DNA from 2 places in the Paenibacillus sp. FSL H8-0283 genome. Region 2 is predicted to be linked to the other one. Evidence: a T-box and tRNA genes for the amino acid it is inferred to sense, from the RefSeq annotation. Region 2 holds a T-box; the other holds one or more tRNA genes.
What was found. A T-box is a leader RNA that pairs with one kind of tRNA and senses whether it is charged. The one in region 2 lies ahead of MHI52_RS24485 (valine--tRNA ligase), so its partner is inferred to be a tRNA-Val.
Positions count from the first base shown of each region.

Region 1: it encodes a tRNA-Val, which carries the amino acid that the T-box ahead of MHI52_RS24485 (valine--tRNA ligase) is inferred to sense. The anticodon was not compared.

Region 1 covers NZ_CP150295.1:4,689,996-4,698,152, forward strand. The annotation lists gene MHI52_RS20920 (hypothetical protein) at 1-345, opposite strand, end outside; gene MHI52_RS20925 (hypothetical protein) at 348-1,346, opposite strand; gene MHI52_RS20930 (hypothetical protein) at 1,333-1,605, opposite strand; gene MHI52_RS20935 (M1 family metallopeptidase) at 1,788-3,998, opposite strand; tRNA gene MHI52_RS20940 (tRNA-Val) at 4,237-4,308, opposite strand; gene MHI52_RS20945 (hypothetical protein) at 4,512-4,769, shown strand; gene MHI52_RS20950 (GNAT family N-acetyltransferase) at 5,008-5,451, shown strand; gene MHI52_RS20955 (DUF3892 domain-containing protein) at 5,564-5,800, shown strand; gene MHI52_RS20960 (hypothetical protein) at 6,220-6,501, opposite strand; gene MHI52_RS20965 (hypothetical protein) at 6,485-6,706, opposite strand; gene MHI52_RS20970 (DUF3889 domain-containing protein) at 6,900-7,220, opposite strand; gene MHI52_RS20975 (hypothetical protein) at 7,277-7,585, opposite strand; gene MHI52_RS20980 (manganese catalase family protein) at 7,847-8,157, shown strand, end outside.
Region 2 covers NZ_CP150295.1:5,538,036-5,546,192, reverse strand. The annotation lists gene MHI52_RS24490 (LysM peptidoglycan-binding domain-containing protein) at 165-1,748, shown strand; T-box leader at 1,904-2,185, shown strand; gene MHI52_RS24485 (valine--tRNA ligase) at 2,247-4,913, shown strand; gene MHI52_RS24480 (folylpolyglutamate synthase/dihydrofolate synthase family protein) at 4,991-6,367, shown strand; gene murC (UDP-N-acetylmuramate--L-alanine ligase) at 6,424-7,743, shown strand; gene MHI52_RS24470 (SPOR domain-containing protein) at 7,860-8,157, shown strand, end outside.

The DNA.
Region 1 (8,157 bases), 850 kb from region 2:
ATTTACGTTTTGAAAAAAAGTGATTCCGGCCTTGCTATCCTTCGATTTAATGCCAACCTGAACTGAGATTCCAATGTTCCCGTTTAATTGTAGCGCTTCCAAAGTGATTGCAATTGCGGTTACTTTCGAGCTGTCAATCAGATGTTTCATTTTTAACTCTGCCGTGGCTCCTGCCGTTGTCGGAGTTGTAACGGTAATGGTCCCTCTGTCGGGCAAAGGCTCAAACGTAGGGGTGCCCACCACCTCCACCCAATCCGGTAACGTTCCGTAAAGAAAATCGGCCACAAGCTGTTTGTGAACCTTTCCAAAGGGCACGATCTGACCCGCTGCATCACGTATAACCATCTCTACACCCCCACCGAATAGGCTACACCGATATTATGATCGGTATTGTAATACACGTACACTACGCCGTCCATAACGGACACCATCAAGGATTGCATATTGGTCGTTTCCCAATTCAATGCCGGAAAATATATATCTGTAGGTTTGTCCAGCAGTTGACGAAAGTCTGCGCTGATCTTGGCAATGGCTGGCCGAGCTACCGTCGTAACCCCACCGGAAGCATAAGCTGATAACATACCCAGCCACCACATGCTCCCTTTGTACATAAATACACCAGCATTGGGTCTCGAAATGTTTTCTCCTGCACTTAAAGTGGCATCATTCCCACCCATTAATGGTCTTGGATCAGCTAACCAGCTACGTCCGTCATGTGAATGCCAGATACATTTACGACCAAAGTCCCCACCGCCCATCACTGAGAAACCGATCCATTTGCCACCATTTCTGAAACACGAGAAATATCCGGTATGACCATCACCTGGGAACCCGGGAGGTTTGTCCAAAATCAAACCCACTCTTGTCCAGTTGATCATATCTACAGAGGTCGCAAGTGCTGTTGATTGATTGATCCCCAATCCGTTTTGTTGATAATACATAAAGAACAATTGTTCTTCATCGTTCCAGATCACAAATGGAGTTTCCGTCGAATTCCCAACCACAGTATCGAGATACACCTGTCCGTGTTTGGTCCATGGTCCTGTCGGGCTGTTCGAGTAGGCTAGTCCAATTCCTCCGATGTGATTATGGTTGGTAGAATACGTAGCATAATAATCTGCTTTTGCATCAGGGATAAGCCCCTTCACCTTGATCGCCCGAAACCAATAGATCGATTGAAGACCCGCCATTGCAGCGGTATACATAGGATTGTCCATTTTTTTATCAAATTGAGGCGTGTACATCCGTCTGGTTTCTGCATCACAATAATCATAAGGCGCAACGGCCCTGTTTGCCTTCATCGCTGCGCCCAGTGCTGCCTGAGCAATATTTTCAGTCATAGACATGAGAACTCAACTCCTTCGTGAGCAGGGTATTACCATTTACCGGTCGCGAACATAAAACATCCGAAGTGTCCTTTAATAGGATTGATAAATCAACAACATTACCCTCATTCGCAACCGGCTCCTGAGTAACACAAAGGATAGGACAAATTCTAGCATTATATGAATACGCTTTCATTTTGTTCATTCCTTTATTTCCTTTACAGTTGTAATCAGCAACTGTCCCTTTCATTGGTACGCCCGGATAATGTTGATCCTTCATATTAATCCCTCCTATTGTTTTCTCCCGATAAGTATATTCATGAAGTTGCCTTTGTGTTAAAGCATTATGCCCATCTTGTAGCCTATTATTCTAAGACTGGTTCTCATATAAAACATAAACAGGCTAACCAATACAAATTGGCTAACCTGTTTGAACGAAGAAACTGCAAAACCAACTCCTTATTACTCCGCAAAAAGTGATGATATGGGATTCGCAACTTTTTTATTGGATTTCTCCTTGCCTTGGTTATCCAATACATAGTACTGGTAAAAGTCGTTAGCGAATCCGATAGACTCCTGTATTTTCAGCTTAAAAGCTTCAAATGCCGCATCACTCAGATGATCCTCATTCCAGAAATAATGAAGCATCAATCGATTCTGGTTATAGGGATGTTTGATAACATATGCACCCGCGGCGAGAGGTTGATCCATGGTATTTTTCCAAGTAAAACCCGTCTGTTTCGTCCGGTCGATAATGTTGAATTTTAAAGCCTGCACCAATCCGTTTGACTTGGCATTGCCAATGACAATAAGGTTGCTGTTGCCGATCTCTTTTTTCATCTTTTGCTTCAGTTCCTTGCGATCCCGTATAATGTCGTATCTCATACCAGTCATATCAAGGAATCCGGTCAACTGATTAACCATATCTTCCTGCTGTTTAGTTGCAAGCTTACTCACCTGATCGCTGAGCACAATGGTTAATTCCTCGCCTTGAAGGACTTTGTCCATCAATCGATTCATCACTTCATATGGCAGATCAGGGATCATACCCATGACAGCCTGATATTGCACTTGTAAGACATCATGCACATAGGCGGCGGTCTCTTCCTGTGATAATTGGTATTCCGGCTTTAAGACAAAATCAGGCTGATATAGGGCCATCTGCATTTCTGAACGTATTTCTTCACCAAGCACATCTTCAATGGTTTGAAGCAGCCCCTCTACCGTTGCATTTTGGTACACGTAGCGTTTGAAATATGTCTTCATCAACTCGTCAAATTTCTCTTCACCGACGGAACGGTAAAGCTGATAGATCGCTTGTCGCCCCTTCTGATAATATACCAAACTTGCCAAATCCCCAGCTTCATCGTTTGTTGACGCAATCGCCATATCTACGGGCGCAGTATCAAACTGTATGGATCTGAATCCATTTAGCTTATCTCCCTGTTTCTCGGCAAAATACACCATGGAGAAATCAGCAAAGCCTTCATCCAGGAAGGATTCTGTCTCCGAATTATTACCGATCAATGCATGGAACCACTGATGCGCTATTTCATGAACAAATGTTGTGTCTTCTTCTGGAACAGCACCATTTTGAATCTGTCCCATCTGGATGAGCCTCGCATACTCCACGGCAACGCCTTGTACATACGTCTCGACAATTCGGAACTCTGGATAGGGATACTTCCCATACTTGTCACTATAGAAATCGATGACCTTGAATGCCTGATTAATGTACCGGTCAATTATCTTTTTCTTGGATGGGTCATCGTTGAAATAATAATACTCCACCGTCAGACCGTTACGGGTAACGCGTTCCACTTGAAGATTAGGACTTGCAAAGAAAACAAACTCCCTCGTATTCTCGGCTACAGCAGACACAATCTTACGACCATGTTCTGTACTGTTTTGAGTGGTGATCGTGCCCGGCATGGCAACCTGATACTCATCAGGAACATTTAAATCAACTTCATAATCCGCTGAGGTATAATATTCACTCTCAAATGTTTGACTATACGGCGTCTTGTTCCATTGATGCTTAACCTCGTCGTATACAGACATCACCGGGAACCAGTGTGCACCATTGATCATGTCCTTGTAGTAGGAAACTCGCTGTGAGCCATAGGGTATATTCAACTGAAACTCCAGTTGGAATGATACCGATTCACTTGGTTGAACGGGCTCTTTCAACTGCACGGTCAACGCCTGGTTTTCCTTATGGAAGTCCAGCGGTTGGTTATCTGCGCTTACAGCCTGAATATCGATGCCACCCAGAAAGTCCTCTGCTGTTTTCTCCGGGTGATCTTCACTAATCTTTTCATTATGCTGTTGGTACATGCTCGCCTGTGTAGACCTGGAGAGGTTTGCGTCAGCATATGTATGAAGGACCACCTGCTGGAGGGTATCCTTGCTTGTGTTGTGATACGTTACCTTCTCGCTCCCCTGGATCGTCATGTCCTTCTCATTCAACCGAGCCTGGATCTGGTATTGAATCGGAGTCTGCTCTATCGAGTCTTTCTGTGTGTTATATATCTTCGTAGATACAGGTGCTGGGCCTGCCTCCGCGGCAACAACCCCCATGTTGGCAAGTGGGCTTGTTGCCAGTATTAAAGCCAGTGTACCCGCGATCCCTACTCTGGCTAACTTTGATGTAAATGGACTTGAATAATTCATAAGTTCTCTCCTTCTCCTGTTCTATATTGACATCAGAACCAAGTATAGAAGACGAACCTTACGCTGAATTTATGTTTTATTTAAGTTTTGTTTAAAAAGAGGAAGAGAAACTGTGCCATTAAATTTATTATCAACAAAAACCACCTACACATATTATTGGAGGTAGCCATATTATTATATAAAAAAACAACTCCTCTTGAGATATAATTCTCAAAAGAAGTTGTTTTAATTTTTCATATAGGACGAGTGGGGATCGAACCCACGACCCTTACCCTGTCAAGATAATGCTCTCCCGCTGAGCTATCGCCCTGTAATAATTATGATGTATCAATCACGGTCGTACTACTAAATTTAACTGAGCTAACAGATCATGATATATAATTGTTTCCCAATCAAGTAACAGTATCATATCAAGTAACCGTGTTCATTGTCAATGATTTATTTGGTTATAATTCACCCGAAATGGTGCACAATAAAGGAAAGATTACCATTTCAACACGAGGTGAATTCCCTATGAGAAACTTAACAAAACGGTCAAAATCCAATAAATATACATTTACCAAATGCTTCTTTCTCTTTGCTGGGCTTGTGATTCTCAGTACAAACGTTACGGGTTGCGGCTTGGAGAAGGATGAACATACGGTACAATTCCAACAATTACAACAGCCCAATGAAAATAGTGAGTCTCTGCCCGTCTGGCTGGACGTATACTCCAAATCTGTAATTCAAGATGTGTATTCTCCGCGAGGAAGCAGTGAAGTCTTGCCGTGAAGGTTAACAGGTGAATTACTCATCTTCATCCCACTTGCGTGAGTATGCTTTCTTCGTAACGTAATACAACAGAGTAATCATTCCCGCCGACATTAGCAATGTAATTACCATGATGCCTGTCATGCCTATCACTCCCCCCTCCTCTCCCAATATGTTCCAGACTTCACTATACAGGAAAAACATTTTTTTGTATAATTCAGTCTGATATGTCGCGCAAGAGCAGAAAGAAGGAATGGAATTGGCAGCTGAGATTAGTTATGTATCAACAGAAGAACAACTGGAGCAAGCCCTGGGAATTCGCCATCACGTATTTGTTATCGAGCAACAGGTGCCTGCCGAGATTGAGATTGATCAATATGATGTCATCAGTCCGGATGTGCATCATGTATTGTTAAGTACGGATGGCCAAGCTGTAGCCACAGGTCGTCTGATCTATTACAGCAAGGATACAGCCAAAATGCAGCGAATCGCAGTGCTTGAATCACATCGTTCATTTGGTTATGGACGTGTGCTTCTGCTCGCGATGGAGGAGCTGGCACGTGAACTCGGCTTATCCTATTCTGTACTGGATGCGCAGTGTCAGGCACAGAAATTCTATGAAAAACTGGGTTATGAAGTGATTTCGGAAGAACCTTTTTATGATGCAGATATTCTGCATGTTCGTATGAGAAAGAGCTTGTAAAACCTCAGCGTTGGCAGGTCTTATCAGCATATGGTGCATACTTCCGATGAATTCGGATAGGCTAATCAGGTAAGCAGATTCCTATCTCGTCATATAAGGAGAGTGTGACATCATGGATCAAACGACACGCGAGAGTTTCACAGCCGTACAGAAAAATGGTGACGGTGACCTGACAGCTTTTCAGACTTCAGCAGGACGTGTACTGGATTATCAGCAGGCACTTGCAGAAGTAAAAGCTGGTGCTATTGCCGGTGTGAATGTATTTAAAGGCAAGGATGGCGAAATGTACATTCGCGGCGATGCCGACGGTGACCCAACCAACAACCTGGACCAACTTCCCCATTTCTAAAATAGATGCACATGTCGTACATGTGACACAGTAAGCGCCGATCCGGATATCCGGGTTGGCGTTTTCTTATATTCACTGGAGGGTGTCTTCAAACCTACTGAAAGCCGAACTCAGGCCCACGAGCGGTAACGAATCTGAGGCGTCTTATTCAAGGATTTGAAGCCCCCTTAGAAATTGAAGGAATCTGAGACACGCTATATCAGAATTTTTGGCCTTTATAGCGTTTTTGTCAGGGGATTTAGGGAAATAAGGTGTCAGATATTCCTTATAATCTAAAAAGAGAGCGGAAGGCCTAATAAGACGTCCTGTGTTCCTTAGAAAATCATCTACTCATTCGCCAGGATCAGCCAACTTGGACTCCCAGACTGTTTAGATGCTGACATCCATCATCGTATAGCTTGCTTAAGTTTGAGACACACCTAGTAGTCCGTAAAATATTTTACGGAATCACCGGAAGGCTGGCTTTTGCGAATCGGTTGTTGTACCTGTTCCCATGCCTGCAAAATCTGTATCCCTTCCAGAGTAGACCTGCTCCCCCACGCGATGTGCCCGGTGCGTTCAAGCTCCAGCAAAGACTCATGAATGTAAGCTCTGCTTCGTCCCGTCTTGTTCTCCAGTTCATCCATACGCGGCAGCCTGCGCCGTTGTCCTGCATAGTTCACCATAATACGCAAAATCTTGCGTTCAAAGTCGTTCAGCATACTTTACCTCCCCATTCAGATCGGTAACAGGACGCCATGCCAGAATACCTTGCTCCAGAAATGTTCGGGGCGAACCTTCTTTTCCCGCTGATGCTCTAATCATCCCGCCACGTACACTGTTAATTCGAATCTGTCGCTGCGTAATCTGCCCTGCACGATCCATGTAGACAAGCTCCACCATCTGGCCAATATATTTCCCTAGCATAATCATCCCTCCGATAAGAACGTTTGTTTGTATTTCATATTATATGCGAACATAAGTTCTTTATTCAATAGTAAAAAAAGGATTTTGTAAAATAAAAAAAACCAGACTTTCACCTTAATGATTAAGGCAGTCTGGTTCAACCCATAGTATAGCTAATATGAAAACATGGCTTGTAATGACCAAGTTCAGCGGATCAGTGTCGATCCGATTCCGAAAATTCTACTTTCTTTAACTGCTGTGTAGATGGATTAAAATCAACATTCACATAGACTGCGAATTGTTTGCCGTCTTTCGCACGAACCCATAGCTTGAACTGTTCCCGTGATTGATCTGCTGTTAGAGAGGTGCGACCGATATGCTTATAGTCCAAAATATCCACATTATACTTGGTCTGTGTTTCTTTGACCGCAATAATTCCCCACTTCGCATAATCAGGGATGGCGGCGCCTGTGCCTGATGTAATTCCGGCTAAACTCAGAACTACCGACATGACGGTAACGATGAGCATTCTCATTTCACTCACTCCTTGGGACAATATGTTTCTGTTATATTGCCCGTCCGGGTTTCATTTTACACGAATAAACGAAAGATCCAGGCCAGTGGCCGTAGGGAAAAAGGAACCACATGAACAAGTCGGTCAAACGAATCAGGAGGCTCCGTCCGGAAACTCATTCCCCAGTCACCCGAGAAAAAGTGTTGTTGTGTCTTCGGCTCCTCAGGACGTTCCAACCCGTATTTCTTTTCAAGCCTTTGCCTCGTTTGTTCATCCACCTGAACCTCGTTCGTAACGTCATATGCTGTGGCAGGCTCGCTGCTTATGTACATTTGAATCATTAGAAACATCACAATCCCAACTATTTGTATCCAACGCTTGTTCATCTCTTACTCCTTTATGGATTCATGACTCTTTTCTCTTGTACGTGAAGACTCGTTTGAATGTTTGATTATACATAAATTTGACCGTATTGGAAATAACAAATGGGAGAAGAGTTGGGGCATGCGTTATGCGATGCTAAAGTCCCATTTGGTTGATTTTTTGTTTAAAAAACCCAATAAACGTGTAATAGGCCATGACAGAGTGACTTCACGATCTGAAACTCTACACGATCTGCAATACCAATAAGAGGAGGTTACACCCGAATGTTCAAACGCTTGGATGAAATCCTGATTGAGATTCCCAATGTCGAGAAGCCAGATCCGAATGCTGCAGCAGCTATACAAGAATTACTCGGCGGCAAATTCGGAGAAATGTCAACGTTGAACAACTACCTCTATCAATCTTTTAATTTTCGATCCAAAGAAAAGCTGAAGCCCTTCTATGACCTCGTCATGAGCATTACGGCCGAAGAATTGGGTCATGTTGAACTCGTGTCTCATGGTATTAACAAGTGCCTCAGAGGTTCAACCGAGTACAAAGAACCCGACGATACACCGCTAGGTTCCGTAAAAGA
Region 2 (8,157 bases):
ACAGTGTAAATAACCATGAGTTGAACATATATAGCAAGGTTTTTCAAAAGGTGGCATGCTCCTCTCATTCAAGGCATATAGATGGGGTAACGAAGGATTTGGACCATGGATCAGTCCCATGAGAAGGATCATGGTGAACATATGCCGAAAGGAGGACGCCACCTTTGTTGAATCAACCTTATGGTTTACGGTTCGATATTTATGAGCGCGTTCATTTGTCTGAGGGAGTCCCTGCGATTGAGGAACTGGAGGAGATTGAACTATACCCGCGCATTCAAGTCATAGGGCAGGATGATCATGCCACGTTAAGAGGACATCTTTTACTTACAGGTGCGTACAGAGGAGAGAATGAGGCTTCAGAGGAGCTCAAACATTTCATTCCCGTGGAGATCACAGTGCCGCTGAACCGGGTCAGATCGATTGAGGATATTTCCATCGAGATCGAAAATTTTGACGTGGATCTGTTATCCAATCGCAGTCTGAACATTACAGGCGTGTTGTCGCTACGAGGTATCGAAGGTTTTCCTGTTGAAGAGCCACAAGTGTGGTCAGCAGATGAGTTTACAGTTGTTCATTCACCTGATGCTCAGCAATCCAACCGTTCCGATGAAGCAGCACAGGCAGGTAGCGATCCCAACACATTTGCACAAGAGTACCTGCTCCAGCGGAGTGAGGAAGAGAGACTTACGAATGCAGCAGAACTTGCATATGGTGCTCCGGAATTCGCTGACCTGTCCACACGGGAAGAGACATTAAGGAATAGCGAAGAATGGCAGCAGGATTATGCGAATGCGTCATCCGCAGAGCCACTTCAATCTGAGGAGCTAAGTGCGGAGTACGTTAACGAAAACAGACAACCTGATGCAAATGAAGATCCCGCATCTCTGACAGCGAATGGAGATGAATTGGCATCTCATGAGCAATACAGCGAACCTTCTCCGATCTCGTCATTTATGGCTGAGACCGCAGATCGATTAGCTTCTTACCCTGAGTCGGAACCATTGTTGCCTCTGGAAGATGAGTCTTCGGGTTGGTCCGAGCCTTCCGTGGATGCATTGCCTGCGAACTCGAGAAGTGCAGATCAAGCAGTCTCAGAGCCTACTGCTCAATCATCTAATGAGTTGGCATCACCGGATGTACCGGACGCACCAGAGGTATGGCACTTCGAATCCGCGAGATCTGTACCTCAGCAGGAGAATCAGGCAGTTGCCGATGTCCCGGGCGAATCACAGGCGGAGAACTGGCAAGGTGTATTTGCTTCGTCCGAACCAGGCAACGCTGAGGAAGACCGGCCGTCTTTTGAAGCGACTGGGGTAGACGAGTTCGTACAGAACGAAGCATTTGTTCCTGAACCTGTGGCTGAGACGGAAGACAAGCCGGAGCTGAAGGTTGCTTTTGGCAGCAAAAAAGAATCCGCACCACGGCAAGAAGAGGGCGTAGGTATCTCTTCTTTGTTATCCTCCGGTAGAGCGGCACGCGATGCTGAAGTGGAGCGAGGCGATGAGGTTCCTGCGGGTGTGGTACAGGAAGAAACGTATCCAGCTGATGATGTGGAATGGAAGAACCTGTTCCTGGGAACGATCGTGGACCAGACCCCGTTCCGCAAGGTGAAACTTTGCATCGTTCAGCGAGAAGATACACTGGATGCTATTGCAGATCGATATCAATTGAGCACGAGGGAACTTCAGTTGTATAACCGATTATCTGAGCAGGTTGTGGAAGAAGGTCAGATATTGTACATCCCTTAATCCGTAGTTAAAGCCTTCGTTACGACCCGTGATCCCCTTGAGGATTGCGGGTTTTTGCATGATTCGTCCTAAACCTGCATTCCAGCGCTCTTTATCCGCTGTTGTCAGGTTGACTATCGCGCACGAGCAAGGTATGATGTGTGTAGGTTTTTTGAAGAACAACGTGGAACGGGAGTAGTAGACAGTATGACCTTTCAGAGAGTGGAATTGCAGCGCTGTGAGATTCCGCAGGAACCAACTGATCGAAGTCGCCCGGGAGTTGCCTGTTTGAATACAAGGGATGAATGAGATCTATCGTCATTTATTACTGAGGTAGGATGGGCCGGTAGCAGCCGTTATCTGCTTGAAGTGTCACGTCATGTACAGAGGGTGAAGTCTATCTTGCTGTAGGCGTGAAACAAAGGTGGTACCGCGAAAGCTAACCTTTCGTCCTTTGATGGATGAAAGGTTTTTTTTGTTTTTTTTGGCGAAGATGATGAAGTAACGGAGGAATGACACATGTCTGAGGAAAAAAAATCAGCTGCAACAGAAATGCCGACCACTTACGATCCTAAGGCGGCAGAGGATAAATGGTACTCCACCTGGATGGAGCGTGGATATTTCAAAGCCGGTCAACGTAAAGATGCCGAGCCGTATACGATTGTAATTCCACCCCCAAATGTGACCGGGATGCTGCACATTGGGCATGCGCTTGATTTTACACTGCAGGATATTCTGATCCGCACCAAACGGATGCAAGGTTATGACGCACTGTGGCTTCCGGGTTCCGACCATGCAGGTATTGCTACCCAAACCAAAGTGGAGCAGAAGCTGCGTGAAGAAGGTCTGACTCGTTATGATCTGGGACGTGAGAAGTTTCTGGAGAAGGTATGGGACTGGAAAGATCAATATGCCACTACCATTCGTCAGCAATGGGGCAAAATGGGATTGTCGCTTGATTACTCACGTGAACGTTTTACGCTGGATGAAGGTCTGTCCCAAGCGGTTCGTAAAGTATTTGTTCAACTGTATGAAAAAGGCCTTATTTACCGAGGCAAACGTATCATTAACTGGGACCCGGTGAACCGGACAGCTCTGTCCGACATTGAGGTTGAATATAAAGAGGTTCAGGGTCACCTGTACCATCTGCGGTACCCGCTCAAAGACGGAAGTGGCTACGTTACAGTGGCAACAACGCGTCCTGAAACGATGCTGGGTGATACAGCGGTTGCTGTTCATCCGAAGGATGAGCGTTATGCAGATATGATTGGTAAAGTACTTGTACTGCCTATCATTGGACGCGAAATTCCAATTATCGCTGATGATTATGTGGATAAAGAGTTTGGAAGTGGTGCAGTTAAAATCACACCTGCGCATGATCCAAATGACTTTGAAGTAGGTCTTCGTCATGATCTGCCTCAGATTACGGTAATGGATGAGAGCGGCACAATGAATGCTGAGGCAGGCAAGTATCAGGGACTGGATCGCAGTGACTGCCGCAAGCAGATTGTTGCTGACTTGAAAGAGCAGGGCGTATTGATCAACATTGAGGATCACACGCATCAGGTTGGACACAGTGAACGTACCGGAGCTGTTGTTGAGCCGTATCTGTCTACACAGTGGTTCGTTGAGATGAAGCCACTTGCAGAGAGAGCGATTAAGAAACAACAGAGCGGCGAAGGGGTTAATTTTGTTCCAGATCGTTTTGAGAAAACCTATCTGAACTGGATCGAGAACGTTCGTGACTGGTGTATTTCCCGTCAACTGTGGTGGGGACATCGTATTCCTGCCTGGTATGATGAAGAAACGGGTGAAATCATCGTATCTGCTGAAGATCCAACAACGCTGCCAGAGTATGCTGGACGCAAGCTCAGACAGGACGAAGACGTACTCGATACTTGGTTTAGCTCCGGCTTATGGCCATTCTCCACACTAGGCTGGCCGGAAGATACGGAAGACCTGAAACGTTATTATCCGACAAGTGTACTTGTGACAGGGTATGACATCATATATTTCTGGGTTGCACGTATGATTTTCACTGCATTGGAATTCACCGATGAGATTCCGTTCAAGGATGTGCTGATGCATGGTCTTGTCCGTGATGCAGATGGACGTAAAATGTCCAAATCACTGGGTAACGGTGTAGATCCGCTGGATGTGATTGAGAAATACGGCGCAGATGCAATGCGTTACATGATCTCAACCAGCAGCACGCCAGGTCAGGATCTGCGTTTCCGTTGGGAACGGGTGGAACAGGCTCGTAATTTCGCCAACAAGATCTGGAATGCTTCGCGCTTTGCATTGATGAATCTGGAAGGATTCACCTATGAGGAACGTGACATCAGCGGAGAGCTCGGTACAGCGGATTATTGGATTTTGCACCGTCTTAACGAAACTTCCCGCGATATTACGCGTCTAATCGAAGCGTATGAATTTGGGGAAACGGGTCGTGTGTTATATAACTTTATCTGGGATGACCTGTGTGACTGGTACATCGAGTTTGCTAAGCTGTCCTTCTATGGGGAAGATCCGGTTGCCAAGAAGAAAACGCAATCCGTGCTTGCTTATGTGCTGGATCAGACCATGCGCCTGATTCATCCGTTTATGCCATACATCTCGGAAGAGATCTGGCAGCATCTGCCGCATGAAGGTGAGACGATTACGCTGGCATCATGGCCGGTATATGATCCTGCTCTTGAGAACCCAGAGGCTGTTGCCGAGATGAACCTGCTCATGGATACCATTCGTGCAGTTCGAAACATTCGTGCAGAAGTTAACGTGCCGATGAGCAAAAAGATCGAGTTGATGGTCAAAGCAAACAGTCCTGAGACGTCCAGCATCATTGAGCGTAACAGTCACTACATCAAACGTTTCTGTAATACGTCCGAGTTCGATAGTGGGCTGGATTTAAACTCACCGGATAAGGCAATGACTGCGATCATTACGGGGGCAGAACTATACTTGCCGCTCGCAGGTCTTATTGATATCGAGCAGGAAGTGGCACGTTTGGAGAAAGAGTTGGAGAACCTTGAGGGCGAAGTTCTCCGTGTAGAGAAAAAGCTGGCGAACGAAGGCTTTGTAGCCAAAGCTCCTGCCAAAGTTATTGAGGAAGAGCGCGCCAAGCAAGCAGATTATTCCGATAAACGGGATAAAGTGATTGCACGAATCAAGGAACTTAAAGGTTAATATATGTGGGTCGGATGGAGAGCCATTATGCCATCCGGCCGCTTTTTCACTCAAACTCGGGACCGAAGGTGAATCAGATGACGGAATTAGACGGGACAGATGCAGCAGCTCCTTTACTTACGTACAACGAGGCCGTGGACTGGATCAATGGCCTTATTCCTTTTGGCATCCGACCTGGATTGGAACGAATCGAGAGTCTGATGTCCATGTTAGGCAATCCACACCAACGTCTCAAATTTATTCATGTCGCGGGAACGAACGGCAAAGGTTCGACTTGCGCTTTTTTGACGTCAGTGCTTCTTCAGGCTGGATATGATGTGGGTACCTTTACGTCGCCTTATATCACCAAGTTTACAAACCGTTTTCAATACAACGGTGAGGATATTCCTGAAGAAATCCTGCTTAAGCTCTCGAACCGATTACATCCACTGGTCATGGAAATGGCCTCCACTCCGCTTGGATCACCCACAATGTTTGAGGTGTCCACGGCTCTGGCGCTTCTGTACTATGCAGAGGAGTGTTACCCTGACGTTGTGGTATGGGAGACGGGGCTAGGGGGAAGGATGGACGTAACGAATATTGTCGCACCTGTTGTGTCCGTCATCACCAACATTGGTATGGATCATACGGATGTGCTTGGAGATACGATTGAGCAGATTGCTGGAGAAAAGGCAGGTATTATCAAGCCGGGAGTACCCGTTGTGACTTGCGCGACTCAACCCGAAGCTGTGAAGGTGATTCAGGAGAAAGCACAGCAGCTTCAATCAAGCGTGTATTTGGCTGGAGATCAATTCTCATATCATAGACTGGACAGCAATGAGAACGGACAATCTTTTCATTTTACAGGCCCGTTCCGTGATCTGGACGTTCGCATACGCATGCAGGGTTCACATCAATGTGACAATGCAGCGGCCGCACTTATGGTGCTTGAATTGCTTAGACAATACATGGCATTTATGCTGGATGACAACGATATTGCACTTGGACTGGAGAATGCTTTCTGGGCAGGAAGATTCGAAAAAGTCGTCGATGAACCCCGAATTGTGCTTGATGGAGCACATAATCCGGAAGGGGCAGAGTCACTGGCCAAGAGCATTATGGATGTCTATCCGCACAACAAGTTAATTTTGATGATGGGTATGTTGGCAAATAAGCATCACGAAGCGTATTTGCAGCATATACTGCCACTAGTGGATACGCTGATCCTGACCGAGCCAGATTTCCGACGCAAAATGGATGCAGCCGAATTGCTGCAGATTGTCGAACGGGTACGTCCCGCCATTGCGAAGCAGGAACTGGAAATCATCGTCGAGCCCGAATGGGCAAAGGCACTTGATCTATTGAAGTCACGGACGGAAGCGGAAGATCTGGGGGTGGTCTCCGGCACACTGTACCTGATTGCGGATGTGCGGGCAGCCCTTTTGCATCAAACCGATTCTGAAAAAGGTTGGTGAAAGTTTTGTTAAATACATCGGAACACGTTCATTTTATAGGGATTGGCGGATATGGCATGAGTGCCATCGCAAGAGTTATGTTGGAAATGGGATACACCGTTACCGGATCGGATGTCGCTTCACAGGAGTTGACCGAGAAGTTGGCAGCCAAGGGAGCGAAAATATATATTGGACATACGGCAGAGCACGTCACTGGAGCAGATCTTGTTGTCTACTCTACAGCAGCGCCTGCTGATAATGTGGAACGGGTAGCAGCTGCAGAGCTGAACATTCCGATTCTGCATCGTTCCCAGATGCTTGCACGTTTGTTGAACGAACGTAAAGGTGTGGCTGTAGCTGGGGCTCATGGTAAAACAACCACTTCATCCATGATTGCACTTGTTATGGATAAATGTGATACAGATCCGACATACATTATTGGCGGAGAAATCATGAATGTGGGTACCAACGCGAAGGCCGGTCAAGGCGACTGGGTAGTCGCTGAAGCGGACGAGAGCGATGGTTCATTTTTGCAGTACCATCCATGGCTCGGTATTGTAACCAATATTGAGGCAGATCATCTGGAGAATTACAACAGTGATTTTGAGGAGCTCAAAAGGGCTTATGTGCAGTTCCTGAGCCAGATTCGTCCGGAAGGAACAGCGATTGTGTGTTCTGACGACGAGAATGTTCAAGCGATTTTGCCAGAACTCAAGTCACGGATTACAACCTATGGTATTGATCGTGCTGCAGATTATACGGCAACGGATATTGTATTGGGCGATCGCCGTATCTCCTTTACGATGAATCATCAGGGTGCTGCTATGGGCACGGTGGAATTATCAGTGCCGGGTAAGCATAACGTTTATAATGCGATGGCTACTGTGATTACCTGTCTGGAAGCAGGCATTCCATTTGAGAAGATTGTGGCAGCTATCATCCAGTTCCATGGAGCCAAACGCAGATTCCAGGTATTGGGCGAGGCGCGCGATATGCTGATCATCGATGATTATGCTCATCACCCGACTGAGATTGAAGCTACAATTAGTGCCGCCAAAGCAACGGGCAAACGCATTATTGCGGTATTCCAGCCACAGCGTTATACGCGGACGTTCTTCCTGCTGGATGCGTTCAGTCGTGCTTTCGCGGAAGCGGATGAGGTGCTTATTACGGACATCTATTCTCCTGCGGGCGAAAAACAGATCGAAGGGGTAACCTCAGCCCGACTGGTTGAACTGATCGTTCAAAACAGTAATGCTTCTGCACGTTACCTTCCTACAAAAGAAGAAGTGGTAGCTGATCTGCAACATCGTCTGCAGCCAGGAGATCTTGTGATTACGATGGGCGCAGGTGATATTTGGAAAGTCGGCGATACACTTGCCAAAGGTTTGAAATAGATCAATTGAGAAATCGCCTGTCTTCGATACGAAGCAGGCGTTTTTTGCGTTATATGGAATGTATTCTCCAGTCTCTGCATATAGCTTATATAAATGGGACAAAGGAGAGGGTACGGGTGAGCAATGCTAGAATGACGTTTCGCTTCGGGGATCATGAGTCGGACAAGCCTGAAAACAAGAGGATATCTGCGTCCAGTCCATTGGTGACGTTAAGTGAAGAATTACCGCATAATCAACCGCTAACGCCTAAGATGGATACAACCCCATCATGGACGCCTGAGGATATCCCCGGAGACTGGGGAGAGACGGTGCTGACAAGCTCTACTGTACCTGAACCTGACGAACGGGTGAGTCATGATTCGAACTTGAACTTGGATGAGGCCCATTATTTTGGGAACCGTTCCGGTTACGGTT